DNA from 2 places in the Streptomyces sp. NPDC045998 genome. Region 1 is predicted to be linked to the other one. Evidence: riboswitches for the same ligand, from Rfam matches in the RefSeq annotation. Region 1 holds a riboswitch; the other holds the start of a gene.
The links. Region 1 has a riboswitch for glycine ahead of gcvP (aminomethyl-transferring glycine dehydrogenase). Riboswitches for the same ligand answer to the same signal wherever they lie in the genome.

Region 1 (14,929 bases):
CATCCCGCTGAGCACCACCTACGGCGCCCCGATACCGGCCGACGACCTGGACCCGTCCATCGCCCTGCCCGAGTACCTCTCCGCACTCTGAGCCGGGGGAGCGAGTCCGTACGGGACACGTTCACGTACGCGGCCCCCGCGCCCGCACGGGCACGGGGGCCCGGGCGCGGGGGCCCGACACGCGGAGCCTCAGGCCGCCGCCGCGCGCCGCCGCGCCCGTACCACCGACGCGGCCCGCGCCTCCGCGGTCGCCAGCCCGGCGACCGCCGTCAGCAACAGCAGCGTCCCGGTCACCGTGGCCGCCGTCAGCCGCTCACCGAGCACCGCCACCGCGATGACCGCCGCGCTCACCGGCTCCAACAGCATGATCACCGACACGGTCGCGGCCCGCACGACCGCCGCCCCGGCGAAGTACAGCGCGTAGGCCAGCGCGGTCGGCACCGCGGCGATGTACGCCAACAACCCCACGACCCGGCCGAGTTCGGCCGTGTGCGGCAGCAGGCCCTCCGCCGCCGCCATCGGCAGCAGGCCCACGGTACCGATCGCGAAGGCCCACACCGTCGTGAGGAGCGGGTCCCCGCCGCCGCCGTCCCGGCCGAGCCACCGCGTCAGCAGCGTGATCGCCGCGTACCCGGCCGCCGACAGGACCGCCAGGGCGACCCCCACGGGGTGGACCTGTCCGGTGCCGTCGCCGAGGACCATCACGCACAGCCCGGCGAGCGCCCCCAGGACGGCGACGGACCCGCCGCGGCCGAGGCGCTCGCCCATGGCCAGCCGCGCCCCGAGCGCGATGAGCACGGGGCCGGCGCCGAGCGTGACGACGGTGCCCACGGCGAGCCCGGTCAGCTGGACCGCCGCGAAGTAGGCGCTCTGGAAGACGGTGAGCCCGATCCCCGTGGCGAGGATGCGCAGCACCCGGCGACGCCGGGGCTCCGTATTGCGGGCCGCGGGCCGACGGCGCAGCGCCAGCGCGCCGAGCAGCAGGACGAGCCCGCCGGCGCAGCGCCAGAACGACAGGGCGAGGGGGCCGAGATCGCTGACCCGGAACACGAGCGAGGCAGCCGCTCCGGCGGTGCCCCACGCCACTCCGGCGACGATCAGATAGAGGAGGCTCCGCCCGACGGGCAGGGCCATGGAGGGATTCGACACGTGACGTCTCCGTACGAAGAACGGGAAAGGTGGCCGCTTGACTCCGTACGCGGGCAGCGACGAACCGCCCGGGGCCCCTGGGCCCCGAGCCCGGTCCTCGTCAGAGGAGGCTGGTGAGAGTCCCGCCCGCGTTTACGCGGCGGGAGGCGGCAGCACGGTCGAATGCATGATCGTCACCTTACGGGGCGGCCCGCCCGGCGGCCACCTGGTTCCCGGCCCCCGCCTCGGGGGGCTCCGACCCCGCCACGGGCTCGGCCGGCGCGGCCTTGGGCGTCGACGACTGCGCGATGAAGGCCCCGACGAGTACGACCGCGCCGCCGAAGATCTGCGGCGCCGACAGGTGCTCCCGCAGCAGCACCCACGCCAGTACGGTCGCGATGACCGCCTCCAGGCACGCCACCACGCCCGCCACCTGCGGCGAGAGCCTGCGCACGGCGACGATCCCGGTGACGTACGCGAGAACCGTCGCGATCAGCACGATCCACCCGAGCAGCATCCAGGCCGGGGCCTCGGTCCCGCCCATGTCGGCGGTGCCGCCGAGCACGGACCACTCCATGCCCCAGGGGCGCGCGACGACGGTGAGCACGAGGGCGCCGATGAGCAGCCCGTACGCGATGACGCCGAGCGGATCGGCGGGCTCGGCCTCGTCGGAACCCTGGTCGGACAGGACGAAGTAGCCGACCTGGCAGCAGGCGGCGCCGAGGGCCAGCAGCAGCCCGAGCAGGTCGAAGCTCAGCCCGGCCCACACCTCCACCACGCAGGCGAGGCCCCCGACCGCGAGGACCACGCCGACGGCGGCGGCGCGCGTCACGGGCCGGCGCTGGACGAACCGCACCCAGCCGAGGACGAGCGCGGGGGCGAGGTACTCGATCAGCAGGGCGACCCCGACGGGGATACGGGAGAGCGCGGCGAAGTAGCAGGCCTGCACGCCGGCCACGGCGAGCAGCCCGAACCCGGCCAGCAGGAAGGGCTTGCGGCGCAGCAGGTCACGGTGGCGCCAGGCGACGGGCAGCATGACGAGCGCGGCGCCCGTAACCCGTAGCCACACCACGTGCAGCGGGTCGAGACCCGCTTCGATCAGCGGCTTGGCCGCGACACCTGATCCACCGAATGCGAAGGCCGAGGCCAGGGCGAGTCCCAGGCCGGCGCTTCTCCCCTGAGACGCGTGCATCGGCACATCATGGCAGCAGCCGGTCAGGAGCGTAAAGGCTATGACACCTGTTGAGACGACTTCGGTAAGTCACCGATCCGCGGCAGCGGTTGACACCGACGGCGGGTCCCGCGAACGGAGCCCGTCGCGGAACCCGCCGTGCCCATGGGGTGGGTCAGTCCTCGTCGGCGAGGATCAGGTAGAGCTTCTTGCGGGCGTCGTTGACGACGGCGAGGGCCTTCTGCCGCTGCTCGGCGTTGCCGGTCTTCCAGACCTGCCCGAACGCCTCGAACAGCCCGGCACCGGCCTGCCGGATCTCGTTCAGTGCCTCCCAGTCGACCCCGCGCCCGGCCTCCTCCCAGGGCGCGTCGGGCCCGGCTTCGGCTTCCGCCCGCCCGGCGTCGCTCAGGGTGAACAGCTTCTTGCCGCCCTCGCTCTCGCTGACGATCAGCCCCTCGTCCTCCAGCAGCTGGAGGGTCGGGTAGACCGAGCCGGGGCTGGGCCGCCAGGCCCCGCCGCTGCGCTCGGCGATCTCCTGGATCATCTCGTAACCGTGCATCGGGCGGTCCTTCAGCAGCGCCAGGATCGAGGCGCGGACGTCGCCGCGCCGCGCCCTGCCCCGGCCGCCTCCGCGCCCGGGTCCACCACCGAACGGCCCGCCACGGAAGGGGCCGCCGCCGAAGCCCGGCCCTCCCCCGAAGCCCGGCCCGAACGGCCCGAAGGCGGCACGCAGCCTCTCGAAGCCGCCGGGCTCCCCGCCCCAGCCGGGCCCGCGCCCGTGGCCATGACCATGCGTGTGCCCGTGTCCATGTCCGTGCTCAGCTGAACGCATCTCTTACACTCCCTCGATCGTTGACTGATCGCGATGCTTCAACGATATATCGGAACACGTCGCGAGGCAATCGTTCCGACGGGGCACTCGCCTGTGCAGCCGTTCCCGCTCTCCCGATCTCCGACGGGACATCGAGTCCAGCGACCCCGGATTGGCCTTGGCCCGCCGCTTCGCCGACCCCCTACCGTCAGCTCCATGCGGATTCGAATCGTCGACGCCTTCACCGACCGCCCCTTCTCCGGCAACCCGGCAGGGGTCCTCCTCCTCGACGCCTTCCCGGACGACCACTGGCTCCAGAAGGTGGCCGCCGAGGTCAACCTCTCCGAGACCGCCTTCGCCCACCCGCTCCCGCCCGGCGGCGACGCGGACTGGGCGCTGCGCTGGTTCACCCCGGTCGCCGAGGTCGACATGTGCGGCCACGCGACCCTCGCCACCGCGCACGTCCTGCACACCACCGGCCGCGCGACCGGCACGGTCCGCTTCGCGGCACGCTGCGGCATCCTGGCGGCCACGGCCGCGGAGGACGGCTCGGTCACAATGGATTTCCCGACCTCCACGCTGACGCCGGTGCCCGCGCCGGACGGGCTCGCGAAGGCGCTCGGCGCCGACGTCGTCTCCGTACACGACACCGCCGCGCACATCGGCGACCTGCTGGTGGAGCTGGCGGACGAGCAGGCCGTGCGCGACCTCGCGCCGGACCTGGCGGCGCTGGCCGGCCTGTCGGAGCGGGGCGTCATCGCCACGGCCGCCGCCGCGGAACCGGCCGGCGGCTACGACTTCGTCTCCCGCTGCTTCTTCCCTGCGCTCGGCATCGCCGAGGACCCGGTGACGGGCAGCGCGCACACCGCGCTCGCGCCGTTCTGGTCGGAGCGCCTGGGCCGCGACGAGCTGACCGGCTTCCAGGGCGGCGCCCGCACCGGCCTGGTCCGCACCGCGCTGCGCGGCACGCGCACCCTGCTCACGGGCCACGCGGTGACGGTCATCGAGGGCGACCTGCTCACCTGAGACGGCGAAGGGGCGTGCGACGGCACCGCCGTCGCCCGCCCCGCCCCTCCACCAGGGGTCCCGTCACTCGACGGGCAACCACCCCACCTGTCCCTTGAGCAGCGCGTACCCGACGAACGCCACGATGTCGAGCAGCGCGTGCGCCACCACCAGCGGGCCGACCCGCCCCCACCGCCGGTACAGCACCACGAAGACGGCGCCCATCACCATGTTGCCGACGAAGCCGCCGATGCCCTGGTACAGGTGGTACGAGCCGCGCAGCACCGCGCTCGCCACCAGCGCCGCCCACGGTGTCCAGCCGAGCCCGCCGAGCCTGCGCAGCAGGTATCCGACGACGATGACCTCCTCCAACACGGAGTTCTGCACCGCCGAAAGGATCAGGACCGGGTACTTCCACCACACCTCGGGCAGCGACTCGGGGACGACGGTCAGATTGAACCCGGCCGCCCGCGCCACCAGGTAGAAGGCCAGGCCCGCGCTGCCAATGCCCGCCGCGACCAGCGCCCCGCGGCCCAGGTCGCTCCACGGCCTGCGGCGGTCGAAGCCGATGGCGCGCAGGCCGGTCCCCTCCCTGAGCAGCAGGTGCGCCACGAGCAGGACCGGGACGAGCGCCGTCGCGATGCCGAACAGCTGCCAGGCGAGGTCGAGCCACGGCCGCCCGGGCGCCGCCGAGCTGTTGAGGTGGGCCGCCTGGTCCTTCAGGCCGCCCGGTTTGGTCAGCGCCCCGACGAAGCTGATCAGCGAGGCGACCGCACTGGCCCCGAGCGAGAGGGCCAGCACGAGCAGCAGCTCGGAACGGACGAACCTTCGAGGGCCCCCCGCCCCCTCCTCGGGAAGGGAATCGGCCACGCGCCCCGCCTCTGCCTGCACACCTGTCTCCACTTCACTGCCCCGGGTTGATCCGGAAGACAGACCCTACGGCGCCGGGAACCCCACCGGCCAGGTGTGCACGGGCTCGCCCTGCCGCATCAGCTCGCAGTAGCGGCGCGTGGTGGCGGCCAGCGCGGCGTCGCGCCCCAGACCCGCCGCCAGCGCCCGGTGGAACGTCTCCACCTGCCAGGACGCGCCGTTCACCCGCCGCTTGCACCGCTCCTCGATGATCCCCAGGTACCGGTCCCGGTCCGCGCGCTCGACGCCCCACGCGTCGAGCCCCGCCGACGCGAGCGGCAGCAGCTCGTCCCGTACGAGCTTCACCGCCGGTACGGTCGTGCTCCCGCCGCCGCGCCCCGGGCGGGGCCAGCGCAGCTCGGCGTCGATGCCGTACCGGCACGCGGTGTCGAAGTTGGCGGCCGCGTCCGCGAACGGCATCCGCCGCCACAGCGGCCGCGCCTCCTCCGCCAGAGCCCGTACGAGCCCGTAGTAGAAGGCCGCGTTGGCCAGTACGTCGTCGACGGTCGGCCCCGCCGGCAGCACCCGGTTCTCCACCCGCAGGTGCGGTACGCCGTCGACCACCCCGTACACCGGCCGGTTCCAGCGGTAGACCGTGCCGTTGTGCAGGACGAGCTCCTGGAGGGACGGTACGGCGCCGCCGTCGAGGACCCGCAGCGGCTCCTCGTCGTCACAGATGGGCAGGAGGGCGGGGAAGTACCGCACGTTCTCCTCGAAGAGCTCGTACGCAGAGGAGACCCACCGCTCGCCGAACCACGTCCGCGGCCGTACGCCCTGCGCCTGGAGCTCGGGCGGCCGGGTGTCGGTGGCCTGCGTGAACAGCGGCGGCCGGGACTCCCGCCACAGCTCGCGCCCGAAGAGGAACGGCGCGTTGGCGCCGACGGCGATCTGCACGGCGGCGATGGCCTGCGCCGCGTTCCACACGTCCGGGAACCGCGCCGGCGTGACCTGGAGGTGCAGCTGTACGGAGGTGCAGGCGGCCTCGGGCGTGATGGAGCTGGCGGTGGAGCTGAGGTGCTCGACGCCCTCGATGTCGAGCGCGAAGTCCTCACCCCGCGCGGCCACGATCTGGTCGTTGAGCAGCATGTACCGGTCGACGTCCGACAGGTTCCCGGAGACGAGATCGCCCTCGGTGAGCGTGGGCAGGATCCCGATCATCACGATCCCGGCGTCGACCTCCTGGGCCTTGCGGTGCGCGTACCCGAGGCCGGTGCGCAGCTCCTCGGCGAGCTGATCGAAAACACGGCCGCCGAGCCGGTGCGGGGCGATGTTCACTTCCAGGTTGAACATTCCGAGTTCCGTTTGGAAATCCCGGCTCGCTATGCGCTCCAGCACCTCGGCATTCATCATCCGCGGCAGGCCGTCCGAGCCCGCCAGATTCAGCTCGATCTCCAAGCCCATCAGATTCTTGGGGCGGTCGAACCTCTTCTCGGCGAGGAGTCGCTCAAGGGCCGTAAGACACTGCTGGAGCTTGTGGCGATACCTCTGCCGATCGGACAGGTCGAACGCGCCCGCCACGACCTTCTCCCCCATCGAAGCGTCCCTCCTCGTGGGTGGCGCGCGGCGTCGGCCGCCCGCGTCACGGACGATAATGCCCAGCCGGACTGATCTGTAACGCCCCCGCCGACACCGTGTGGCGGGTAGGCTGGATAGGAAGACCGTCCGGCACATTCCGGGGGCAAGCCGCAGCGCGTGGTTACCACGGGCAAGTCCCGCTGACTTCCGATGATAAACACCGGCGAGATTCGGCCGACCGCGCCCTGAGCAGCGGCGCAGGCCGGGGCGGTGGGGTTCACGGGAAATCTACAGAAACTCCGCATAACAAAGTCCCGATCCGGGCTTGTTCGCAATATCGGCGACAGCTAGCGGAAACATCACGTGAACACGCGTCGTATAAACTCCGCGAACGAGGCAGAGAGTCGGCGCCCGGCCATGGCCCGACGGCCCCCGCACCGGCCCGCCCTCTGACCCCGTCGCCGACAGTGCCGTCCGCACCTCCCCCGCATCACCTGTCTCTTGAGTGAGAGGCGACCCAACCATGCCGCTCCATGTCTCCCAGGCACCCGCGCCCGCCCTTCGCAGTGTTCTCATGGCGCTCGGCTCCGCCGCCGTCCGTGAGGCCCACACCCCCGCTCTGCGGTCCGTCCAGGGACCGCTGAGCCCCGAACTCCCGTTGCCCGTCCACGAGTTGGACGTGCTGGACGTACGGGACCAGATCGTTCCGGCCGCCGGCGCGCCCCGCACGCGCCTGACCGGCTGGCGGTTCCTGATCCGCGGCGGCGACCGCCCCGTCGCCGCCGCGGACACGAGGCTCACCCCGGACGGGTGGGCCTTCTCGCACTTCTTCGAGGGGCCCTACCTCGCCTCGACCGAGCGCGCCCTGCACCAGGCCGAGACGATGACGACGCACTACCAGCCACGGCTGCTGTCCGTGCCGGAGCTGTACATGCTCACGCTGTGGCTGCACGGCGACCCGGACGCCGACCCGGCCACCGGCAGCCCCGCCCCGACGGACCTGCTGGTGCCGCTGGCGCCCGCGCCGCCCGGGATCGCCGCCCACCTCCCGTACCGGGTCGCGGACCTGCTGCCGGTCCTGACGCTGCGCCTCGGACCGCCGCCACTGCTGGAGTCAACCGCGTGACGCCGCGGGGTGGCCCGTACGGGCTAGCCCACTGGGGCCACCCCGAACCACCCGAAGGGACAGGGGGTTTGAGTTGAACCATCCGCACGGGTGATACGTCCTTAGGCAGTAGGAAGAGCTGCCGCGAAATCCCTGCGGACGGACGCCCGTGGGGCAACACTGGGACCGGATCGACCGACACTACGGGGGGCGGCCATGAACACCGCATCGAGCCGCAGGACAGACACCACACCGCAGCGAAAGAACCCATCCATGTGCCAGCACCAGCCACCCTGCCCGACCGCCGACTCCGCCGACCGAGAGGCGGCCCGCCTGGTGGCGCACCACCCGGAACAGGGCTGGAGCCTGCTGTGCAACGGCGTCCTCCTCTTCGAGGACACCGGTGAACTTCTGCCGGACGGCCAGATCATCGCGCCGCACCGACCGCTCGGCACCGCACAGGTCATGACGGCCGCCTGAGCCGGCCGGCGCACGGCGAAGGGCCGGTACGGAGTGATCCGTACCGGCCCTTCGTCATGACCGACGCCGTCAGTTGTCGTACTCGTCCAGCGGCGGGCACGAGCAGACCAGGTTGCGGTCGCCGAACGCGCCGTCGATCCGGCGCACCGGCGGCCAGTACTTGTCCGCGGCGGACACCCCGGCCGGGAAGACCGCCTCCTCACGGCTGTACGCGTGCGACCACTCGCCGCCCAGCGCGGCCGCGGTGTGCGGGGCGTTGCGCAGCGGGTTGTCCTCGGCGGGCCACTGGCCCGAGGCGACCTTCTCGATCTCGCCGCGGATCGCGATCATCGTGTCGCAGAACCGGTCGAGCTCGGCCAGGTCCTCGCTCTCGGTCGGCTCGATCATCAGCGTGCCGGCCACCGGGAACGACATGGTCGGCGCGTGGAAGCCGTAGTCGATCAGGCGCTTGGCGATGTCGTCGACGCTGACGCCGGTCGCCTTGGAGATCGGACGCAGGTCGACGATGCACTCGTGCGCGACGAGTCCGGCCGGGCCGGTGTACAGCACCGGGTAGTGCGGCTCCAGGCGCTTGGCGATGTAGTTGGCCGCGAGCACCGCCACCTGCGTGGCGCGCTTGAGGCCCTCGCCGCCCATGAGCCGGACGTACGCCCACGAGATCGGCAGGATGCCGGCTGAGCCCCACGGGGCGGCCGAGATCGGGCCGACGCCCGTCTCCGGGCCGGCGCCCGGCTGGAGCGGGTGGTTCGGCAGGTACGGGGCGAGGTGGGCGCGGACGCCGACCGGACCGACACCGGGACCGCCGCCGCCGTGCGGGATGCAGAAGGTCTTGTGCAGGTTGAGGTGCGAGACGTCGCCGCCGAACTCGCCCGGCTTCGCCAGCCCGACCAGCGCGTTGAGGTTGGCGCCGTCCACGTACACCTGGCCGCCGGCCTCGTGCACCTGGGCGCAGATGTCGGCGACGTGCTCCTCGAAGACGCCGTGCGTCGACGGGTAGGTGATCATCAGGACAGAGAGCTCGTCGCGGTACTGCTCGATCTTGGCGCGCAGGTCCTCGACGTCGATCTCGCCGTCGTCGGCGGTCTTGACGACGACGACCTTCATCCCGGCCATCACCGCGCTGGCGGCGTTGGTGCCGTGCGCGGACGACGGGATCAGACAGACGGTGCGCTGCGTGTCGCCGTTGGCGCGGTGGTACGCGCGCACCGCGAGCAGACCGGCGAGCTCGCCCTGCGAACCGGCGTTGGGCTGGATCGACACCTTGTCGTAGCCGGTGACCTCGGCGAGGCGCTCCTCCAGCTCACGGATGAGGGTGAGGTAGCCCTGCGCCTGGTCGGCCGGCGCGAAGGGGTGCATCTGACCGAACTCGGGCCAGGTCACCGGCTCCATCTCGGTGGTGGCGTTCAGCTTCATCGTGCAGGAGCCGAGCGGGATCATGCCCCGGTCCAGCGCGTAGTCGCGGTCGGCGAGCTTGCGCAGGTAGCGCAGCATCGCGGTCTCCGAGCGGTGCGCGTGGAAGACCGGGTGGGTGAGGTACGCGTCCGAGCGCAGCAGCGCCTCGGGCAGCGCCTCCGCGGTCTCGGCGTCCAGCGACTCGATGTCGCCGCGTACGCCGAAGGCCTCCCACACGGCGGCGAGCTGCGCGCGGCCGGTGGTCTCGTCGCAGGCGACCGAGACGTGGTCGGCGTCGACGAGGCGGAGGTTGACGCCGTTCTCGCGGGCGGCGGCGACGGCCTCGGCGGCCTTGCCCGGCACCCGGACGGTCACGGTGTCGAAGAAGCTCGAGTGGACGACCTCGACGCCGCCGGCGCGCAGCCCCTCGGCGAGGATCGTGGCGTACCGGTGCACGCGCTGGGCGATCTGCTTCAGCCCGTCGGGGCCGTGGTACACGGCGTACATGCCGGCCATGACGGCGAGCAGCACCTGCGCGGTGCAGATGTTGCTGGTGGCCTTCTCGCGGCGGATGTGCTGCTCGCGGGTCTGGAGCGCCAGGCGGTACGCCCGGTTGCCGTCGGCGTCGACGGAGACGCCGACGAGCCGGCCCGGGAGGGAGCGGGCGAAGGTGTCGCGCACGGCCATGTAGCCGGCGTGCGGACCGCCGAAGCCCATCGGCACGCCGAACCGCTGGGTGGTGCCCACGGCGATGTCGGCACCCAGCTCGCCGGGCGAGGTGAGCAGCGTCAGCGCGAGCAGGTCGGCGGCGACGGTGACGACGGCACCGAGCTCGTGGGCCCGGTCGATGACCGGCTTGATGTCCCGTACGGCACCGGAGGCGCCCGGGTACTGGATCAGCACGCCGAAGACGCCGCGCTCGGCCACCTCCGCCGGGATCCCCTCGGCGAGGTCGGCGACGACGACCTCGACACCGGTCGGCTCCGCCCGGGTCTCGATGACGGCGATGGTCTGCGGCAGGGCGTCGGCGTCGACGAGGAAGACACCGCCCTTGACCTTGCCGACGCGGCGGGCCAGCGACATGGCCTCGGCGGCGGCGGTGCCCTCGTCGAGCAGCGAGGCGCCGGAGGTGGGCAGGCCGGTCAGGTCGGCGACCATGGTCTGGAAGTTGAGCAGCGCCTCCAGGCGGCCCTGCGAGATCTCCGGCTGGTAGGGCGTGTACGCCGTGTACCAGGCGGGGTTCTCCATGACGTTGCGCAGGATGACCGGGGGCGTGAAGGTGCCGTAGTAGCCGAGCCCGATCATCGGGGCGAGCACCTGGTTGCGGTCGGCAAGCGAGCGCAGCTCGGCGAGGACCTCGGCCTCGGTGCGCGCGGCCGGCAGGCCGAGCGCCTCGGCGGTCTTGATCACATCCGGCACGGCGGCGGCGGTGAGCTCGTCGAGCGAGCCGTAGCCGACCTGCGCGAGCATCTTGGCGCGGGCCTCGGCGTCGGGGCCGATGTGCCGCTGCTCGAAGGGGATGCCCTGCTCAAGCTCGGAGAGCGGAGTACGGTTGGCGGTCATCTACGGAGGCCTCCTGGTCGTCACGACCTGCGAGGGGCACCATGGCGCGGGTGCCCGGACGGCCTCCCCCTCTGTCATCTCAACCTGAGAGCTTCACCGGGCGCCACGGGGGGCCGCCCGGCTTTCACCGTCGGTGAGAGCGGATGCCGTCCGACGCCCGCCCTGCTTTCCAGAGTGACCTCGTCCATGCGGTACCGGGTGCCTGAGAGATTCCGGGGAGGATTTGCTCCTTCGGCGCCTCCGAAAGGTTTCTCCGAAGGACTCTCCCGCATGGGGTCAACAGCCGTCTGCCAGCCTACCAGCGAGGTCCGGGCCCGATCCCTCGAGTGGCCGACGTCACCGATGTGCACTTTCGTAGTGATGTAGCGCAATTGCGAGCCGGTGCGACCTGTTGGAGGGACCGTGCAGACCGATATCGATCCGCGGAGCCTGATCGGCCGCAAGGCCTACGACCGCAACGGCCACAAGATCGGGACCGTCGACGAGGTGTACCTGGACGACGCGACGGGCGTCCCCGAGTGGGCCGCCGTCCGTACCGGCCTCTTCGGCCGCGACGCCTTCGTCCCCCTGGCCCCCAGCGACCTCGCCGACGACGGCCTGCACGTCCCCTACGACCGCGCCCTGATCAAGGACGCCCCGGACTTCGGCGTGGGCCGCCACCTCTCCCCCGAGCAGGAGCTCCAGCTCTACCACCACTACGGCCTGGAGCTCCCGTCTCCGCCGGACCCGGACCCCGACCCCGGCCTCGGCAACCTGGCCGGCCGCGACGGCTGACGCGCCTTCCGGAACCCGCGGCACCGGCGGCCGGACACGCCCGGCACGCCACGCTCCGGCATGGCGGCCCTGCAGGCCGCGGGCCCCGGGCGTCCGGCCCGCCCGGCCCGCCCGTCAGGGCGACGGCGCCCGCTCCACCGCCGCCTCCCGCGCGACCAGCGGCAGCGGGTCCGACAGCTCCAGGTCCGGGTCGTCGGTCCGGAAGGTCCGCACCCGGCCCGGGGGCGAGCCCGGCTCCTCGAACCGCACGGTCACGCGCCCCACCCCGCTGCCCTGCACCCACCCCGGCCCGTACTCCGCGTGCCGTACGTCCTGCCCGGCCAGCCACCTGCGCTCCCCGCCGGTGTCCTCCGCGGCCCCCGGTTCGCCGCCCTCGTCTCCCCCCGCTCCTGCCCTTGCGGCCGGTTCCTGCGGCTCCGGGGCCACGTCGCCCTGTGCGCCCACCGGAGCCTCCACCAGGGCGGCCTGGGCGAACAGGTCCTCCTGGGTGTAGTCCGCCAGCCCCGTCACGCCCACGCCCAGCAGCCGCACGCCGCCCGTGGTGTCCACGGACTCCAGCAGCCGGGCCGCCGCCTCCCGCACCACCGCGGGGTCGTCCGTCGGTCCGCGCAGGGTCTCGGATCTGGTCAGCGTCGAGAAGTCGTACCGGCGCACCTTGAGCACCACCGTCCGCCCGGAGCGCCCGGCGCCACGCAGCCGGCGCACGCACCGGTCGGCCAGACGCTCCACCTCCAGGCGCACCCGCACGCGGTCGTGCAGGTCCACGTCGAAGGTGTCCTCGACGGAGACGGACTTGGCGTCCCGCTCGGCCACCACGGGCCGGTCGTCGTGCCCCAGGGCCATCCGGTACAGCGAGGCCCCGTGCGCCTTGCCCAGGAGCCGTACGAGCTCGTCCTCGCCCGCCTCCGCGAGGTCGGCCACGGTCGTCATCCCGGCCCGCCGCAGGTGCTCGCCGGTGGCGGGGCCGACTCCCGGCAGGATCCGCACCGACATCGGCCCGAGCAGCTCGCGCTCGGTCCCGGGCTCGATGAGCACCAGCCCGTCGGGCTTCGCCTGCTCCGACGCGATCTTCGCCAGCATCTTGGAGCCCGCGAGGCCGACGGAGCCGGTCAGCCCCGTGACCGCCCGGATGTCCGCGCGCAGCCGCTCCCCGGTCGCCCGCGCGGTCGCCGCGTCCCGGGCCGTACCGCCCGCCTGGCCCGCCTCCAGGTCGACGAACGCCTCGTCCAGGCTCAGCGGCTCCACCAGCGGCGACAGCCGCCGCAACAGCTCCATGACCTGGTCGCTCACCGCCCGGTAGAGCGTGAAGCGCGGCACCAGGTACGCGGCGTTCGGCGCCAGCCGCCGCGCCTGGGCCATCGGCATCGCCGAGTGCACCCCGAAGCGCCGCGCCTCGTACGAGGCGGTGGCGACGACCCCGCGCGGCCCGAGGCCGCCCACCACCACGGGCTTTCCGCGCAGGCTCGGCTTCGCCGCCTGCTCGGCGGCGGCGAAGAAGGCATCCATGTCCAGATGCAGAATCGTCGGCGCGGCTCTCACATCACCGATGCTGCCCTACGCCACTGACAATCGCCCGCACGCACGTGCGAGCCCGCGCGGGAGCCCGACGGCAAACGCGGCCACGCCGCCGTCACACGGCCCTGTCGCGCCTGCGCCGCGCCAGCTCGTCAGCCGGATTGTGCCCGATGAGCGTCTCGCCGGTGTCGACGCGCTCCCCGTGCAGCTGCGACAGCGCCGCCTCGACATCCCGCCACACCACGCCCACGGCGATCCCGAAGACACCCTGACCGCCCTGGAGGAGATCGACGACCTCGTCGGGCGACGAGCACTCGTACACCGTGGCGCCGTCACTCATCAGCGTCATGCGCTCCAGGTCGCGATCGCCCCGGGCGCGCAGGTGCTGGACGGCGGCGCGGATGTTCTGCAGCGCGACGCCGGTGTCCAGGAACCGTTTGACGATCTTCAGGACGACGACGTCGCGGAAGCTGTAGAGCCGCTGCGTCCCCGACCCGTACGCGGGCCGCACGCTGGGCTCGACGAGACCCGTACGGGCCCAGTAGTCGAGCTGCCGGTAGGTGATGCCGGCCGCCGCGCAGGCGGTCGGGCCCCGGTATCCGATGACGTCGGCCGTCGGATCGGCCGCCTCCTGCTGAACCACCCCGTGGACGGACGCGTTTCCGTGAAGCGGATACGGCCCGCTCTGCCCCGGACTTCGTCCGGGGATACCCCCAACCGCACCGTCGCCGCTGCTCATCACGCCGACCCTCCGTCCTTGACCTGCCATCTCGACGGTAGGCAGTCACCCGGGGTGCGTCAACGATCGCCACACTCGGCACGCCGAGTGATAATCACCCTGAGGGTGGTTTGTCGTGTCCCTCTTCCGGGAACACCTCACCGAATGCGCTGGAGGCGGGGCGCGTCACCGCTCGGAGCGGCGATACCCGGTCGACGCCGCCGCGGATCCACCGCGCCGGCGTCACCGAAAGCGGCCGGGTCACTGACTGTTGGTGCCGAAGTCCTCGGGCGAGATCTGGTCGAGGAACTCGCGGAACTTCTCCACTTCGTCCTCCTGCTCGTCCGGAATCGCGATCCCGGCGTCGTCCAGCACCCCGTCACTTCCGTAGATGGGCGTACCGGTCCGCAGGGCCAGCGCTATGGCGTCGGACGGCCTGGCGCTCACCTCGACACCGCTGGCGAAGACCAGCTCCGCGTAGAAGACCCCGTCCCGCAGATCCGTGATCCGGACTTCGGTCAGCTCCTGACCCACGGCCTCCAAAACGTCCTTGAAGAGGTCATGGGTGAGCGGTCGCGCAGGGGCCATGCCCTGCTGGGCGAAGGCGATCGCCGTCGCCTCCCCGGGACCGATCCAGATGGGGAGGTACCGGTCGCCTCCCACTTCACGCAGGAGCACGATCGGCTGGTTGGACGGCATTTCCACCCGGACACCGACAACATCGAGCTCGTTCACATTGCAACCCTAGGACGTGCTGGACCGGTTTGGGTAGTCGGGGCCCCTCCGGACCCCTCGGAGCTCAGTGCAACCGGACACCCAGAGCCGTCTGCAGCAGCGCCGCGT
Region 2 (14,929 bases), on a different contig from region 1:
AGCCCCCTCGCGCCGTGATGCGGCGCCGCGGGGGCTTTCTCGTGGAGCGCCGTGAACGGGGAGTGGGGTGTGCCCACGGCGCGTATGCGACCTCGCCCGGGTCAATGGGGGTCGTGTGCACCGACTATGGCAGACGGGGGGCCTTGTCGCCAAACGACCCTACCGGCCCAATAGTGTGTAAATCGGGACATCGGGCGACGGAAACGCAGGTGAGGTAGGCCACCCGCCTTCCAAACCATGAATAAATATGGGTCACGCTGTTTGATTCCTCGGCGACTCGCCCGCATCCCGGCTTTCCCCCATCGTTACGACCCGCCCCGCCCGCGCCATACATGTCGCGTGACGACCCTCTCGCAGCGATCGAAGAGCCTCCTCGCGGCCGCCGCGCTCGCCGTGCTCGCGGCCCTCGCCGGCTGTGCCGGCGCCGGCACCGACCGCACCGAGGCGCGGTCGACGAAGGCCGCCCCGCCCGCCGCCGTACCGAAGGCCAAGGCGAAGGCGAAGGCCGCGGGTGGACTCCCCGGCATGCCGCCGCTCCTCGACCCGAAGGACGTCTACGCGGCCGACCGCCCGAACCGGCTCTCGCCGGTGGTCAAGGGCTTCCCGTCCCGCGTGTACGTGCCCAACACGAACTCCAACACGGTCTCGGTCATCGACCCGAAGACGTACAAGGTCATCGAGACGATCAAGGTCGGCGTCCAGCCGCAGCACGTCGTGCCGTCGTGGGACCTCAAGACGCTCTGGGTGAACAACAACCGCGGCCACACCCTCACCCCCATCGACCCGCGCACCGGCGTCGCGGGCAAGCCGGTCGAGGTCCACGACCCGTACAACCTCTACTTCACGCCGAACGGCAAGTACGCCGTCGTCATGGCCTCCCTCGACCGCGAGCTCGTCTTCCGCGACCCGCACACCATGGAGCGCGTCCACACCGAGCCCGTCTCCTGCTACGGCGTCAACCACGCCGACTTCTCCGCCGACGGCCGGTACTTCATCGTCTCGTGCGAGTTCTCCGGCGAGCTCCTCAAGGTCGACACCGAGAAGATGAAGGTGATCGGCCAGCAGCGGCTGCCCTTCCGGGGCGCCATGCCGCAGGACGTGAAGCTCTCCCCGGACGGCAAGACCTTCTACATCGCCGACATGATGGCCCACGGCATGTGGGTGCTGAACGGCGACACCTTCGCCCCGCCGAAACTGCTGCCGACCGGCAAGGGCTGCCACGGCCTCTACGTCTCGCGCGACTCCAAGGAGATGTACGTCTCCAACCGGGGCGAGGGCTCCGTCTCCGTCTACGACTTCGCGCGCGGCACGCTCACCAAGAAGTGGCACCTGCCGGACGGCGGCTCACCCGACATGGGCGGCGTCTCCGCCGACGGCAAGGTGCTGTGGCTGTCCGGGCGGTACGACTCCGAGGTGTACGCGATCGACACGACGACCGGCAAGCAGCTCGCCCGCATCCCGGTCGGCGGCGGCCCGCACGGCCTGGCGGTCTACCCGCAGCCCGGCCGCTACTCGCTCGGCCACACCGGCGTCTTCCGCTGACCGCCTCTCAGGCGGCGATGAACAGCGCCTCCGAGCCGACCGGGCGGTAGCCCGCCGCCTGGAAGGCGCGCACGCTGCGGGCGTTGCCCGGCGACTGCTGGGCCCACACCGCCGCGCCCGGCACCAGACGGCGGGCCGCGACGGCGAGGGCCGTGCCCAGGCCGCCGCCGCGCGCCTCCTCGTCGACCTCGACCGCCGCCTCCCAGCGCCCGGCGACACCCCGCCCGAGAATCACCACGCCGCCGTCGGCCGCCCAGACGCGTACGTCGTCGCGGAACTTCCACGCGCGCGCGACGCGGGGGTGGTCGGGGTCGACGATCTCCCGCAGGGCGAGCTCCGGGGCGCCGGGCAGGGCGGGGGCGACCGTCAGCAGGTCGACGGTGTTCATGTGGCGGCCGGTACGGGCCAGGACCGCCGCCAGGAACACCGGGTTCATGGTCGCGGCCAGCGGGTCGCTCGCGGTGGCCGCGAGGGTGGCGCGGATCCAGTCCGGATCCTCCTCCGTGAAGACCACCGAGTGCGCGGTGAAGGCCAGCACCCCGGCGTCCCGGACGTTCGGCTGCGGGACCACCGTCACCGAGCCGTCGGCCGGCGGGAAGTGCCCGCGCGCCGCCGCCGCCAGGATCTCCGCCACTGCGTCGTTCATGCGTTCCATGGTGCCGTACGGCCCCCGGACCGGGTGCACGAGCCGTCCCGATAATCTGACCGGCGTCAGTTATGCACCAAGAAGGGGTGGACCTGTGGCGGACATCGAGTCGGCGCGCAAGGCATTCGAGCGGTTCGACGTGAACGGGGACGGGCTGATCTCGGCCGCCGAGTACAAGAGCGTCATGGCGCAGCTCGGCGACTTCAACGTCACCGAGACGGTCGCCCAGGCCGTCATCAACAACCAGGACGGCGACGGCGACGGCCTGCTCACCTTCGACGAGTTCTGGGCGCACCTCAACAAGGCGTGACCGTCCGCTCTCCCGACGGCGCCGTCCGGCGATCCGGGCGGCGCCGTACGCGTACGGCGCTCCTCGCCGGCGCGGGCACGCTCGTCGCGCTCGCGGTCGCCCTGTACGGCGCCCGCGCCGCCGCGCACGGCACCGGAGAGCTGCGCATCCCGGCCCCCGGGGCCACCACCCTGCTGCGCGCCGTCGTCTTCGCCGCCCTCGCCGTGCACCTCGGAGAGCTCGCCGGTGCCCGGCTCGTCGGAGAGGGGCCCAGGCCCCGGTCGTGGGCGGTGTGGGCGGCGCTCGGCGGGGCCGCCGCCTCGGCCGGGCAGATCGTGCTGCTGGCCGCGGTGAGCGACCTCGACCTCACCGCCGCGTACGGCACCCGCGAGGGCGGGCTGCTGCTCCTCATGGCGAACGGCTTCGCCCTGGCGGCCGCCTGCGCCGCCTCCGGTCGTGTCCGCGCCCGGCCCCTCTGGGCGCTCGTGCCGCTCGCCCTGGTGATCGGCGCCGAAGCGCTGCGCGCGCACCCGGAGCCGTACACACCCGAGCTCGGCACGGCGCTCACCGTGGTCCACCTCACCGCCGGGTCCCTGTGGGTCGGCGGTCTGCTGTACGTGCTGCGCGTGGCGCACCTGCGCGGCGGCGGCGTACGGGGCGCCCGCGAGGCCCTGACGCGATACGCGCGCCTCGCCGGCTGGCTCTACGCGGCGCTCGCCGCCACCGGAACCTGCTCCACGCTGCGGCGCCTGCCCGCCGACGTCGTGCTCTCCAGCGCGTACGGCAGGGTGCTGATCGCCAAGCTCGCCCTGGTCGCGGTGGCGAGCGCCCTGGCGCTGACCGCCCGCCGCCGCATGCTCCGCCGCCGGGCCCGGCACGCCGGCGACGCGACGGGCCCCGCCCGCGCCGAGCTGGCGGTGCTCGCGGGGGTCGTGGTGGTGTCCGCGCTGCTGACGGTGGTGCCCGACCCGCACTGGATCAGCACCCGGCTCACCCTGCAGTGAGGAACAGTGATCACAGGTGGCCTAAAACAGCCACCCCAGACCGACTGCGTGCCGGTGAACTGAGGATGACGACCGTGAGGGCCCCGGCCGGGGCCCTCACGCTCGTGCGGCCGGCCCGCGGCTCAGCACTCGATGATGTTCACCGCGAGGCCGCCGCGCGCGGTCTCCTTGTACTTGACCGACATGTCGGCGCCCGTCTCCTTCATGGTCTTGATGACCTTGTCCAGGGAGACCTTGTGGCTGCCGTCGCCGCGCATCGCCATCCGCGCCGCCGTCACGGCCTTGACCGCCGCCATGCCGTTGCGCTCGATGCACGGGATCTGGACCAGGCCGCCCACCGGGTCGCAGGTCAGGCCCAGGTTGTGCTCCATGCCGATCTCGGCGGCGTTCTCCACCTGCTCCGGGCTGCCGCCCAGCACCTCGGCGAGCGCCCCGGCCGCCATCGAGCAGGCCGAACCGACCTCGCCCTGGCAGCCGACCTCGGCGCCGGAGATGGAGGCGTTCTCCTTGAAGAGCATGCCGATCGCGCCCGCCGCCAGCAGGAAGCGGACCACGCCCTCCTCGTCGGCGCCCGGCACGAAGTTCATGTAGTAGTGCAGGACCGCCGGGATGATGCCGGCGGCGCCGTTCGTCGGCGCGGTGACGACGCGGCCGCCCGCGGCGTTCTCCTCGTTCACGGCCATCGCGTACAGCGTGATCCACTCCATGGAGAGGGCCTGCGCGTCGCCCTCGGAGCGCAGCTTGCGCGCGGTGTTCGCGGCGCGGCGGCGCACCTTCAGGCCGCCCGGCAGGATGCCCTCGCGGGACATGCCGCGGTCCACGCACGCCTGCATGACGCGCCAGATCTCCAGCAGGCCCGCGCGGATCTCGTCCTCGGTGCGCCAGGCCTTCTCGTTCTCCAGCATCAGCGCGGAGATCGACAGGCCGGTCTCCCTGGTGAGGCGCAGCAGCTCGTCACCGGTGCGGAAGGGGTACTTCAGCACGGTGTCGTCGGGGACGATCGGGTTCTCGCCCTCCACCGCGTCCTCGTCGACGACGAAGCCGCCGCCCACCGAGTAGTACGTCTTCTCCAGCAGCGTCGCGCCCTCGGCGTCGTACGCCCACAGGGTCATGCCGTTGGCGTGGTACGGCAGCGCCTTGCGGCGGTGCAGGATCAGGTCGGCGTCGAAGTCGAAGGCGATCTCGTGGACGCCCAGCAGGCTGATGCGCCCGCCGCTCTTGATCCGCTCCACCTGCTCGTCGGCGGTCTCGACGTTCACCGTGCGCGGCGAGTTGCCCTCCAGGCCCAGCAGGACCGCCTTGGGGGTGCCGTGGCCGTGGCCGGTGGCGCCCAGGGAGCCGTACAGCTCGGCGCGTATCGAGGCGGTGTGGGCGAGCAGGCCCTCGTTCTTCAGCCGGCGGGCGAACATCCGGGCGGCGCGCATGGGGCCGACCGTGTGGGAGCTGGACGGGCCGATGCCGATCGAGAACAGGTCGAAGACCGAGATGGCCACGGGGGACTCCTTGTGTGGAAGACGTCGCTGTCTGCCGGGGTGGTGCAGGGACAACGCGGGGTGGGGCGGGTGGGGCGTGAGCGGGGGCAAGAGACGGGGCACCGCACTCACTGTTCAGTGTGCGCGGTGCCCCGCAGTTCAGTCTGTTGCGTACGTTACGTAACGCTTGAAGAGTTTACAGACCGGGGTAAAGCGGGTGCTTCTCGGCGAGCGCGGTGACCCGGGCCTTGAGCGCGGCCGCGTCGTAGTCCGGCTTCAGCGTCTCGGCGATGATGTCGGCGACCTCGCGGAAGTCCTCGGCCTGGAAACCGCGGGTGGCCAGGGCCGGGGTGCCGATCCGCAGGCCCGAGGTGACCATCGGGGGCCGGGGGTCGTTCGGGATGGCGTTGCGGTTGACCGTGATGCCGACCTCGTGGAGCCGGTCCTCGGCCTGCTGGCCGTCCAGCTCGCTGTTGCGCAGGTCGACCAGGACCAGGTGCACGTCCGTACCGCCGGTCAGGACCGAGACGCCGTGCTCGGTGACGTCCGGCTGGACCAGGCGCTCGGCCAGGATGCGCGCGCCGTCCAGGGTGCGCTGCTGGCGCTCCTTGAACTCCTCGCTCGCGGCGACCTTGAACGCCACGGCCTTGGCGGCGATCACGTGCTCCAGCGGACCGCCCTGCTGGCCGGGGAAGACCGCGGAGTTGATCTTCTTGGCGAGCTCGGCCGTCGACAGGATCACACCACCGCGCGGGCCGCCCAGCGTCTTGTGCGTCGTCGTCGTGACCACGTGGGCGTGCGGCACCGGCGAGGGGTGCAGACCGGCCGCGACCAGGCCCGCGAAGTGCGCCATGTCGACCATGAGGTACGCGCCGACCTCGTCCGCGACGCGGCGGAAGGCGGCGAAGTCCAGCTGGCGCGGGTAGGCGGACCAGCCGGCCACGATCAGCTTCGGCTTGTGCTCCTTGGCGAGGCGCTCGACCTCGGCCATGTCGACCTGGCCGGTCTTGTCGTCGACGTGGTACGCGACGACGTTGTAGAGCTTGCCGGAGAAGTTGATCTTCATGCCGTGGGTCAGGTGCCCGCCGTGCGCGAGGTTCAGACCCATGATCGTGTCGCCCGGCTTGAGCAGCGCGAACATCGCGGCGGCGTTCGCCTGGGCGCCGGAGTGCGGCTGCACGTTGGCGTGCTCGGCGCCGAAGAGCGCCTTGATGCGGTCGATGGCGATCTGCTCGACCACGTCGACGTGCTCGCAGCCGCCGTAGTAGCGGCGGCCGGGGTAGCCCTCGGCGTACTTGTTGGTCAGGACCGAGCCCTGGGCCTCCATGACCGCGACCGGAGCGAAGTTCTCCGAGGCGATCATTTCCAGGGTGGACTGCTGGCGGTGGAGCTCGGCGTCGACGGCGGCGGCGACGTCCGGGTCCAGCTCGTGGAGAGGGGTGTTGAGAAGCGACATCGGGAAGGGGTCCTTACTCGCCGGAGAACTCGGTGTACTCGTCGGCGGAGAGCAGGCCCTCCGGCTCCTCCGCGACGCGTACCTTGAAGAGCCAGCCGCCCTCGAACGGTGCGGTGTTCACCAGCGAAGGGTCGGCCACGACGTCCTCGTTGATCTCCGTCACCTCGCCGGTCACCGGCGAGTACAGGTCGCTGACGGACTTGGTCGACTCCAGCTCACCGCAGGTCTCGTTCGCGGTCACGGTCTCGCCGACCGCCGGGAGCTGGACGAACACCACGTCGCCGAGCGCGTTCGCCGCGTGCTCCGTGATGCCGACCGTCGACACGCCGTCCTCGGCGGCCGACAGCCACTCGTGCTCCTTGCTGTAGCGCAGCTGCTGGGGGTTGCTCATGACTGGGATTCTCCTGTACGCGGGGGAGTGCTGGTGAACGGGGGACTGGTCCGGAAGGGGCCGGAGGTCACTTCTGGCGCTTGTAGAACGGAAGCGCCACGACCTCGTACGGCTCATGGGTACCGCGGATGTCGACACCGACGCCCGCCGTGCCCGGCGCGGCGTACGCGGCGTCCACGTACGCCATGGCGATCGGCTTGCCCAGCGTCGGGGACGGGGCGCCGGAGGTGACCTCGCCGACGACCTCGCCCTCGGAGACCACCCGCATCCCGGCGCGCGGGATACGGCGGCCCTCGGCGACCAGGCCGACGAGCTTGCGCGGCGGGGCGATCTGCGCCCGCTCGGCGGCCGCCTCCAGCGCCTCCCGGCCCACGAAGTCGCCCTCCTTCTCGAACTTGACCACCCGGCCGAGGCCCGCGTCGAAGGGGGTGAGGGCGGTCGTCAGCTCGTGCCCGTACAGCGGCATGCCCGCCTCCAGGCGCAGCGTGTCGCGGCAGGACAGGCCGCAGGGGATCAGGCCGGCCGGGGCGCCGGCCTCCGTCAGCGCCTGCCAGAGCTTCTCCGCGTGCTGAGGCTCCACGAACAGCTCGAAGCCGTCCTCGCCCGTGTAGCCGGTGCGGGCGATCAGCGCGGGCACGCCCGCGACGGTGCCCGGCAGCCCCGCGTAGTACTTCAGCCCGTCCAGGTCCGCGTCGGTGAGCGACTTCAGGATGCCGGGGGACTCCGGGCCCTGGACCGCGATCAGGGCGTACGCGTCCCGGTCGTCGCGTACGACGGCGTCGAAGCCCGCCGCCCGCTCGGTGAGGGCGTCCAGCACCACCTGGGCGTTGGAGGCGTTGGCGACGACCATGTACTCCTGCTCCTGGAGCCGGTACACGATCAGGTCGTCGAGGATCCCGCCGTCCTCCTGGCAGATCATGGTGTAGCGGGCGCGGCCGACACCGACGCCGCCGATGTTGCCGACGAGCGCGAAGTCGAGGAGGGCGGCGGCCTGCGGGCCCGTGACCGTGATCTCGCCCATGTGGGACAGGTCGAAGAGGCCGGCCTGCGTGCGGACGGCGTTGTGCTCGTCGCGCTCGCTGCCGTACCGCAGCGGCATGTCCCAGCCCGCGAAGTCGGTCATGGTCGCGCCGAGCGCCCGATGCACGGCCAGGAGGGGGGAGCGGCGCGAAGCGCCTTCCGCTGGGGTGGTGGCGGGTGACGGGTGGGGGGTGAGGCGGGGGGAAGTGCTCATGGATAGGGCTCCCAGGGCATGGCTCGAAGACGGTCCTCCCCATCTGTCATCGGAACCTGAGAGGTTCACCGTGACCGTACGGGGACGGCCTTCGGCTTGCACCTTGGGTGGAGCCGCCGTGGCGGCCCGCTTTTCAGATCTGCCTCATCCACGCGGTACGGGGCCTGAGAGATTCAAGGGAGGAACTTGCTCCTTCGGCGCCCGGGCGGGACCCGGGACTCTCCCGCGCGGATTCAAGCGGCCGGTATGCGGTTGTACGCACCTGCGTGCGGTGGCGCGCACATCATTGCACGCGGGGTCTCATCGGCAAATCGCTTGTGCCTTATTACCCTTTCTTTACACTTCTTGGGCAAGGGTCGGGGAAGGCCGAGCCCGAGCAGGGGGAGTACGCGATGAGGTTCCAGCGGACAGGTGCCTGCGCGGCCACCGGTGCGGTGAGCGGCGCGATGACCGGCGCCGTGCCCGGCGCGGTGAGCGGCGCCGCGACGGGCGCCGTGACCGGTGTGGGCGCGGTCGCCGTGCCCGCGCCCGCCCGCCCGCCCGCGCCCGTGCTGCGCGACCTGCGGGACCGCGCCGGGCGCTGCCCGCGCGAGCTGGGCTTCGCCGCCGGCGACCTGGTGGTCGTCTCCGGCCTGCCCGGCAGCGGCAAGTCCACCCTGATCGCCCGCGCGGCCGAGGGACGCGGCATAGATTCCCAGGACGCCCGCGAGCGGTGGGAGCGCCGCATGCCGCGCCTCCTGCCGTACGCGGTCTACCGCCCCCTCGTCCGGATCGCCCACTACGCCGGCCTGCGGCGCGCCCTGCGCTCCGGCGAGAGCGTCGTCGTCCACGACTGCGGCACCCAGGCGTGGGTCCGGCGCTGGCTGGCCCGCGAGGCCCGGCGGCGCGGGCGCGCCCTGCACCTGGTCCTGCTGGACGTCACACCCCAGGCGGCCCGCGAGGGCCAGCGGGAGCGGGGCCGGGGCGTCTCCGGATACGCCTTCGCGCGGCACCGCAGGGCGGTGGGGCGGCTGGTGCGGGACGCCGAGAAGGGCGTGCTGCCCGGCGGCTGCGCGTCCGCCGTCCTGCTCGACCGGCCGGCGGCGACGGCGCTGACCCGTATCACGTTCGGCTGAGCCGGGCGGTTAGGGTGCCCTGAACAAGCGCCGCACGGGTGGGAAGGACGAGGGGACACCAGTGGACACCGCATGGCCGGCCAATGAGCTCGAAGAGGTGCTCGCCGCCTCGCTCGGCAACCCCGCCGCCGGACCCCGGCTCGTCGAGGTCCTGGGCCGCAGCCCCCTGTGGATCCCGCTCCCCAAGGGCGGCGGCCCCGACAGCCCGGACCTCGACCTGCCCACGCTGGAGCTGGACGGCCAGGCGTACGTCCCCGTCTTCAGTTCCGAGCAGCAGTTCCTGCGGTGCGTCGGGCCCCACATGTCGTACACCGTCGCCCCCGCCGTCGAGTTCGCGCGCGGTCTGCCCCCGCAGCTCGGCATCGCCGTCAACCCCGGCGGAGCCGTGGGCGCACCCCTGCCGCCTCCGGCCGTCGCCGAGCTGTGCCGGGTGGGCCGTACGCCGCTGGACGGGCCCGCGAGCGGCGCCCGGGTGCGGCTGTTCGAGCCCGACTGGCAGGAGGACCCGGTCGACTTCCTCGCCGCGGCGGCCGCCGAGTTCGAGGCCACCGGCACCGTGCTCACCGCCCGCCGGGCCCTCGCCTCCATCGAGGGCGGCGCCCCCACGCTCTTCGTCGGCGTCCAGCTCTCCTCCTGGGAGGGCGCGGACCGCACCGTACCGATGGACGCCCTCGGCCGGGCGCTCGGCCGCGTGGCGGTGCCCTGGCCGGTCAACCTGGTCCTGCTCGACATCGCGCAGGACCCGGTGGGCGACTGGATGCTGGACAAAGTGCGGCCGTTCTACCAGCGGCCTTAGCTTGTTCGTCATCGGGACCGGGGGCATGAGCCGAGAGCTCGCAGCTTCAGTTCCCGGTCGGCTCGGACTTGTTCCACACCCTCTTCACGCCGCCTCCGAGCAGCCTCCGGACCTTGATCAGGGAAGGCCCTCCGCGGAAGCACCACAGGGCGATGACCGGATCACAGATGGCACATGCCAGGGATGCGTCGTGGTAGAACGGCAGGATCGGATGGCCCTTGAGGTGGTGGGCCATGTCCCAGGCCGTGTGGAGCAGCCAGCCGACGCCGATGAAGGCCCAGGAGTCCAGGCCGCGGTAGGCGACATAGGCCATGAGTGCGACGAAGGGGATCTCCCACGGGCCGAATCCGCCCCCGCTCAGATAGGCAGCGCCGGCTCCGCCCACCATGATCGCGTTGAAGCGGCGTCGGTGCGGTTCTCTGATCAGGGACATCAGCAGGCAGTAGATGATGCCGACGATCACCGGTGACACGAGGTTCATGAGGGGATGACTTCTTCCTTCACGTCGGCTGCTCCGGGGTGGCCTGGCGTTCGCCGGTGACCTTCGAAGACGGAAGGCGGCCGGCCGGCGATGCTCCGAAGTCAACCGGCTTCCCGGGTCCTCGCCCAGTGGCACTGGTGACACGTTTCGACGGAATAGTGCCAACACCTTCTCGAAGGGCGTGAACTGCGATGACATGGAGCTTCCGGAAGGGCGGCCCAGGTCCGTCAAGCTGATGGGGAGGCAGGTACCGGCCATGCATACGGTCGCCGTTCTCGCGTTGGATCGGGTGATCCCGTTCGACCTGTCCACCCCGATCGAGGTCTTCTCCCGGACCCGCCTGCCGGACGGGCGGCCCGGCTACCAGGTCCGGGTGTGCGCCGAGCGCGACGAGGTCGACGCCGGAGCCTTCGTCCTGCGCGCCCCCTGGGGTCTAGAGGGCCTTCAGGGCGCGGACACGATCATCGTGCCGGGCGTCACCGATCTCGCCGCCCCGCTCTCTCCCGCCGTGCACGACGCGCTGCGGTCGGCCGCTGCCGTCGGCACCCGGATCGCGTCCATCTGCGTGGGCACCTTCCCCTTGGCCGCCACCGGGCTCCTCGACGGGCTGCGCGTCACGACCCACTGGCGCGCGGCCGGTCTTCTGGCCGCCACTCACCCGGACATCGACGTCGACCCGGACGTCCTCTACGTCGACAACGGCCAGTTGCTCACCTCGGCCGGTGCCGCGGCGGGTATGGACCTGTGTCTGCACATGATCCGCCGTGACTACGGCTCGGCCGTCGCCGCCGACGCCGCACGCCTGTCAGTGATGCCTCTCGAACGGGAAGGCGGACAGGCGCAGTTCATCGTCCACGATCACGCACCCACACCGCAGGGCTCCGAACTCGAGGTGCTGCTCACCTGGCTACAGGAGAACCTGGCCCGCGACCTGCCCCTCGCCGACATCGCCGAGCGGGCCGGGACCAGCACCCGAACCCTGATCCGGCGCTTCCGCGACCAGACCGGCACCACCCCGCTCCAGTGGCTCCACCGAGCCCGCATCCGCCAGGCACAGCACCTGCTGGAAACCACGGAGCACTCCGTGGAGCGCATCGGCCGCCAGGTCGGCTTCGGCTCGCCGACCACTTTCCGTGACCGCTTCAAACGCACCACCGGCGTCAGCCCGCAGACCTACCGACGCACGTTCAGCCGAACAAGCACCGGGGAGCGTGCCCCCAGACGCCGCCAGGCCCGCCCTCCGGGCGGACGACGCTACTTTGCGGACACCCCCTAGGGGCGTCGTTGGACCCCGCCGGGCTCGGCCCGATCCGCGGGACACCCCCTAAGCTGGTGCGGTGGACCGAAGAGGGGGACCCAGGGTGAGCGTGCAGAGCACCACGGCGGCGGGGCCGATCGAGCAGCTGCTGAGCAACGTCACGCCCGGACGCTACGACGCGTACGAGGCGTTGCTCACGGCCCTCGCCGAGGCCCCGCTCATGATGCTGCTCTGGCACGGCCAGGCCGGCTCGCCCGACGCCCAGTACGGCAACATGGAGGTCGACGGGATGGGCTACGCGCCCTGCGTCACCTCCGCCCAGGAGCTCGCCGTCTCCGGCTGGAACCGCGCCCACGAGGTCATCACCGGCCGCGACATCGCCCGCGCGCTCTACCCCGACCGCTGGGGCGTCTGGCTCAACCCGCACGCCCCCGGTGGCGGCGTCGGCATCCCCTGGCCCGACCTCCGCCGCATCGCCACGGGCCTCGACCGGATGCCCGCGGGACCGCTCAAGCTGTCCGAACCCGGCATCCAGATCCCGCAGTTCTACGCCCTGCTCACGCAGAACGCCCACCGCACCCCGGCCGTCCGCTCCCTGCGCCGCGCCTGGGTCCAGCCCGCGCTCGGCTCGCCGTACCTCGCCATCGGCCTCGACCTGTACGACACGAGCCAGGCCTCGGTCGACGCGGTCCGCGCGATGATGCGCGAGTCGATCGTGGCGGTGCCGGACGGGCTGCCCGTCTCGACGGTCGCCATGTCCGACGAGTACGACCCCGTCACCCTGTGGCTGCGCGCCAACGCGCGCCCGTTCTACGACCGCGAGGCCCACGCGACGGCGCCGATGCTCCCGGGCGGCGGCTACGGCTACCCCCCGCGCGGCGCCTGACGGCCACCGCGCGCGAGGGGCACCGCGCCGGGCGGGGGGAGGCCCGGCGCGGTGCGGCACGTCCGGCTGTCAGGTGCCGGGCTTGGGGTAGAGCAGGTTCAGCACGCCGAAGTCGTCCGAGGACGGGTGCTGCGGGAACTCGGGTACGGACAGGCAGCTGTTGGTCGACCCGTTGTGGTCGAGACCGAGCGCGTGCCCCATCTCGTGGCAGGCGACGCTGCGCCGGGCCGCGTAGGTGTTGGGGGTGATCTGGTCGTTGAGCTTGACGGTGACCGACCCGTCGACGAAGTAGCCGCCGGACGTCGTCGCCTCGGTCAGTCCGTACCATTCGCTGCCGTAACTGCCGCTGTACACGTGGACGCAGTGACGGCCGCCCCCGGGGCACCCTGCCGTGTGCCAGCGGTAGTACGCGTCGATGCCGGGCGCCTGGTACCAGTCGACCCGGGCGTCCGTCACCGGCCAGGAGTCGCTGGTGTGGTCGAGGAAGTACACCTGCGGGTCGTTGAACGGCCCGTAGGCCCATTTGGCCCCGCACCACGCGGACGCGGTGCCGACGTAGGGCGCGCAGCCGAACGCGCCGATGCCGGTCTTGCCGGTCTTGCCGTCGGCGTCCTGCACCCCGCGGACGCCCTGCCGCCGCAGGCTGGCCCGCAGCTGGTCCGCGCTGACGCCGGGCGCGGGGTCGTACACCGCCGTGTAGGTGGTCCCGTCCGCTCGCGGCTGGACGACGTAGACGGCGTCGTCGTGGGACGCCTGGGCGGCGACCCGCTCCGCGGGGGCGCTCGGCCGGGCCTGCCCGACGGGTGCGGAGAGCGCCATGACGAGCGTGGTCACGGCCAGTGCGAGGGCAGCTCTCGATCTTCGTAACACGTCACGTTCCCCCTGCCGCCGGCGACCGGCCCCACCGCCCGGTGCGGCGGGATCGTGAACGGTCACGGGCAAGACCGGGCAAGCATGGCATGCCCTCGTCAAAACAGAGCCGCGTGATTGCGCCACATCGCCCGCGCGGGCCAGGCCCGCCCCTTGGACACCCACCCCGCGACGCCTCCCTCCACACCCCGCCGGAGCGGCCCGCCGAACCGCCCCACATGTCACGGGTGTTACGCCTCCCCACGTGCTTGTCCCGGAACTGACCGGTTTGGCGAGTGTCCGGGTCTCAGGTAGGTATCACCGCTATGCGGACTGTTCTCCGCCGAGGTACGCGTGGGTAGTGTTCGGCCGGTCAAGACCACCACTCTCCCGTCACGGCGGAACCCCTGGGGGGACCCATGCGAATATTCAAGTCCCGGTCCGTCCGGGCGATCACGGCGGCGCTGGCCGTCGGGATGATCGCCACGGGCTGTGCCAGTGAGCGCGGCAAGGGCGACGACAAGGCCGGTGACAAGGACACCTTCGTGTTCGCCGGCGCAGGTGACCCCTCCTCCCTCGACCCCGCCCTGGCGAGCGACGGTGAGACCTTCCGGGTGACCCGGCAGGCGTTCGAGGCGCTGCTGGAGCACGAGTCGGGCGGCAGCAAGCTCGTCGGCGGGCTGGCCGAGAAGTGGTCGAGCGACCCGACCGGCACGGTGTGGACGTTCAACCTCCGCAAGGGCGTGAAGTTCCACGACGGCGAGGCGTTCAACGCCGCGGCCGTCTGCGCGAACTACGACCACTGGTTCAACTGGAAGGGCACGTACCAGTCCAGCGCGGTCTCGTACTACTGGCAGAGCATCCTCGGCGGCTTCGCCAAGAACGAGGACAAGGAAGCCCCGAAGCCCAACTACAAGTCCTGCGCCGCCAAGGACGAGAACACCGCGGTCATCACGGTGAACGAGCCCTCCGCCACGCTCCCCGGCGGCTTCTCGCTCCAGGCCCTGGCGATCCACTCGCCGAAGGCCCTCAAGGAGTACGAGAAGCAGGAGGCCACCGCCAAGGGCGAGGCCATCACGTACCCGAAGTACAGCCAGGAGGCCGGCACGGTCGCCGGCACGGGCCCGTACAAGATCGTGAAGTGGAACAAGGGCAACAAGGAAGTCACCCTCGAGCGCTTCGACGACTACTGGGGTGAGAAGGCCAAGATCAAGAACCTGGTCTTCCGCACCATCGACACCGAGGACGGCCGCCGCCAGGCCCTCCAGGCCGGTGACATCGACGGCTACGACCTCGTCGCCCCGGCCGATGTGAAGACCCTGGAGAACGCGGGCTTCCAGGTCCCCACCCGTGACGTCTTCAACATCTTCTACGTCGGCTTCTCGCAGGAGAAGAACCCGGCGCTGCAGAAGCCCGAGGTGCGCCAGGCCATCGCGCACGCCATCGACCGCGAGAACATCGTCAAGACGCAGCTCCCCGAGGGCGGCAAGGCGGCCACGCAGTTCATGCC

Region 2: it holds a riboswitch for glycine, as region 1 does, so the genes downstream of both, gcvT (glycine cleavage system aminomethyltransferase GcvT) here and gcvP (aminomethyl-transferring glycine dehydrogenase) in region 1, are expected to answer to the same signal.

Annotation. Positions count from the first base shown of each region.
Region 1 covers NZ_JBWKLJ010000009.1:7,510-22,438, reverse strand. Annotated here, with positions in the region: gene AC07FJ_RS25190 (pyridoxamine 5'-phosphate oxidase family protein) at 1-91, shown strand, start outside; gene AC07FJ_RS25185 (DMT family transporter) at 190-1,134, opposite strand; gene AC07FJ_RS25180 (EamA family transporter) at 1,328-2,320, opposite strand; gene AC07FJ_RS25175 (PadR family transcriptional regulator) at 2,475-3,131, opposite strand; gene AC07FJ_RS25170 (PhzF family phenazine biosynthesis protein) at 3,327-4,136, shown strand; gene AC07FJ_RS25165 (CPBP family intramembrane glutamic endopeptidase) at 4,200-5,006, opposite strand; gene AC07FJ_RS25160 (glutamate-cysteine ligase family protein) at 5,052-6,557, opposite strand; gene AC07FJ_RS25155 (hypothetical protein) at 7,063-7,665, shown strand; gene AC07FJ_RS25150 (DUF5999 family protein) at 7,918-8,124, shown strand; gene gcvP (aminomethyl-transferring glycine dehydrogenase) at 8,194-11,079, opposite strand; glycine riboswitch at 11,259-11,358, opposite strand; gene AC07FJ_RS25140 (PRC-barrel domain-containing protein) at 11,482-11,853, shown strand; gene AC07FJ_RS25135 (DNA polymerase IV) at 11,968-13,392, opposite strand; gene AC07FJ_RS25130 (MerR family transcriptional regulator) at 13,484-14,107, opposite strand; gene AC07FJ_RS25125 (bifunctional nuclease family protein) at 14,348-14,821, opposite strand; gene ftsR (transcriptional regulator FtsR) at 14,886-14,929, opposite strand, start outside.
Region 2 covers NZ_JBWKLJ010000003.1:281,375-296,303, reverse strand. Annotated here, with positions in the region: gene AC07FJ_RS10355 (YncE family protein) at 340-1,542, shown strand; gene AC07FJ_RS10350 (N-acetyltransferase) at 1,550-2,188, opposite strand; gene AC07FJ_RS10345 (EF-hand domain-containing protein) at 2,283-2,498, shown strand; gene AC07FJ_RS10340 (CopD family protein) at 2,495-3,481, shown strand; gene AC07FJ_RS10335 (L-serine ammonia-lyase) at 3,604-4,974, opposite strand; gene glyA (serine hydroxymethyltransferase) at 5,150-6,409, opposite strand; gene gcvH (glycine cleavage system protein GcvH) at 6,423-6,800, opposite strand; gene gcvT (glycine cleavage system aminomethyltransferase GcvT) at 6,868-8,034, opposite strand; glycine riboswitch at 8,178-8,270, opposite strand; gene AC07FJ_RS10315 (AAA family ATPase) at 8,427-9,149, shown strand; gene AC07FJ_RS10310 (enhanced serine sensitivity protein SseB) at 9,211-9,945, shown strand; gene AC07FJ_RS10305 (DUF6010 family protein) at 9,992-10,426, opposite strand; gene AC07FJ_RS10300 (GlxA family transcriptional regulator) at 10,683-11,702, shown strand; gene AC07FJ_RS10295 (enhanced serine sensitivity protein SseB C-terminal domain-containing protein) at 11,788-12,570, shown strand; gene AC07FJ_RS10290 (zinc metalloprotease) at 12,640-13,404, opposite strand; gene AC07FJ_RS10285 (ABC transporter substrate-binding protein) at 13,839-14,929, shown strand, end outside.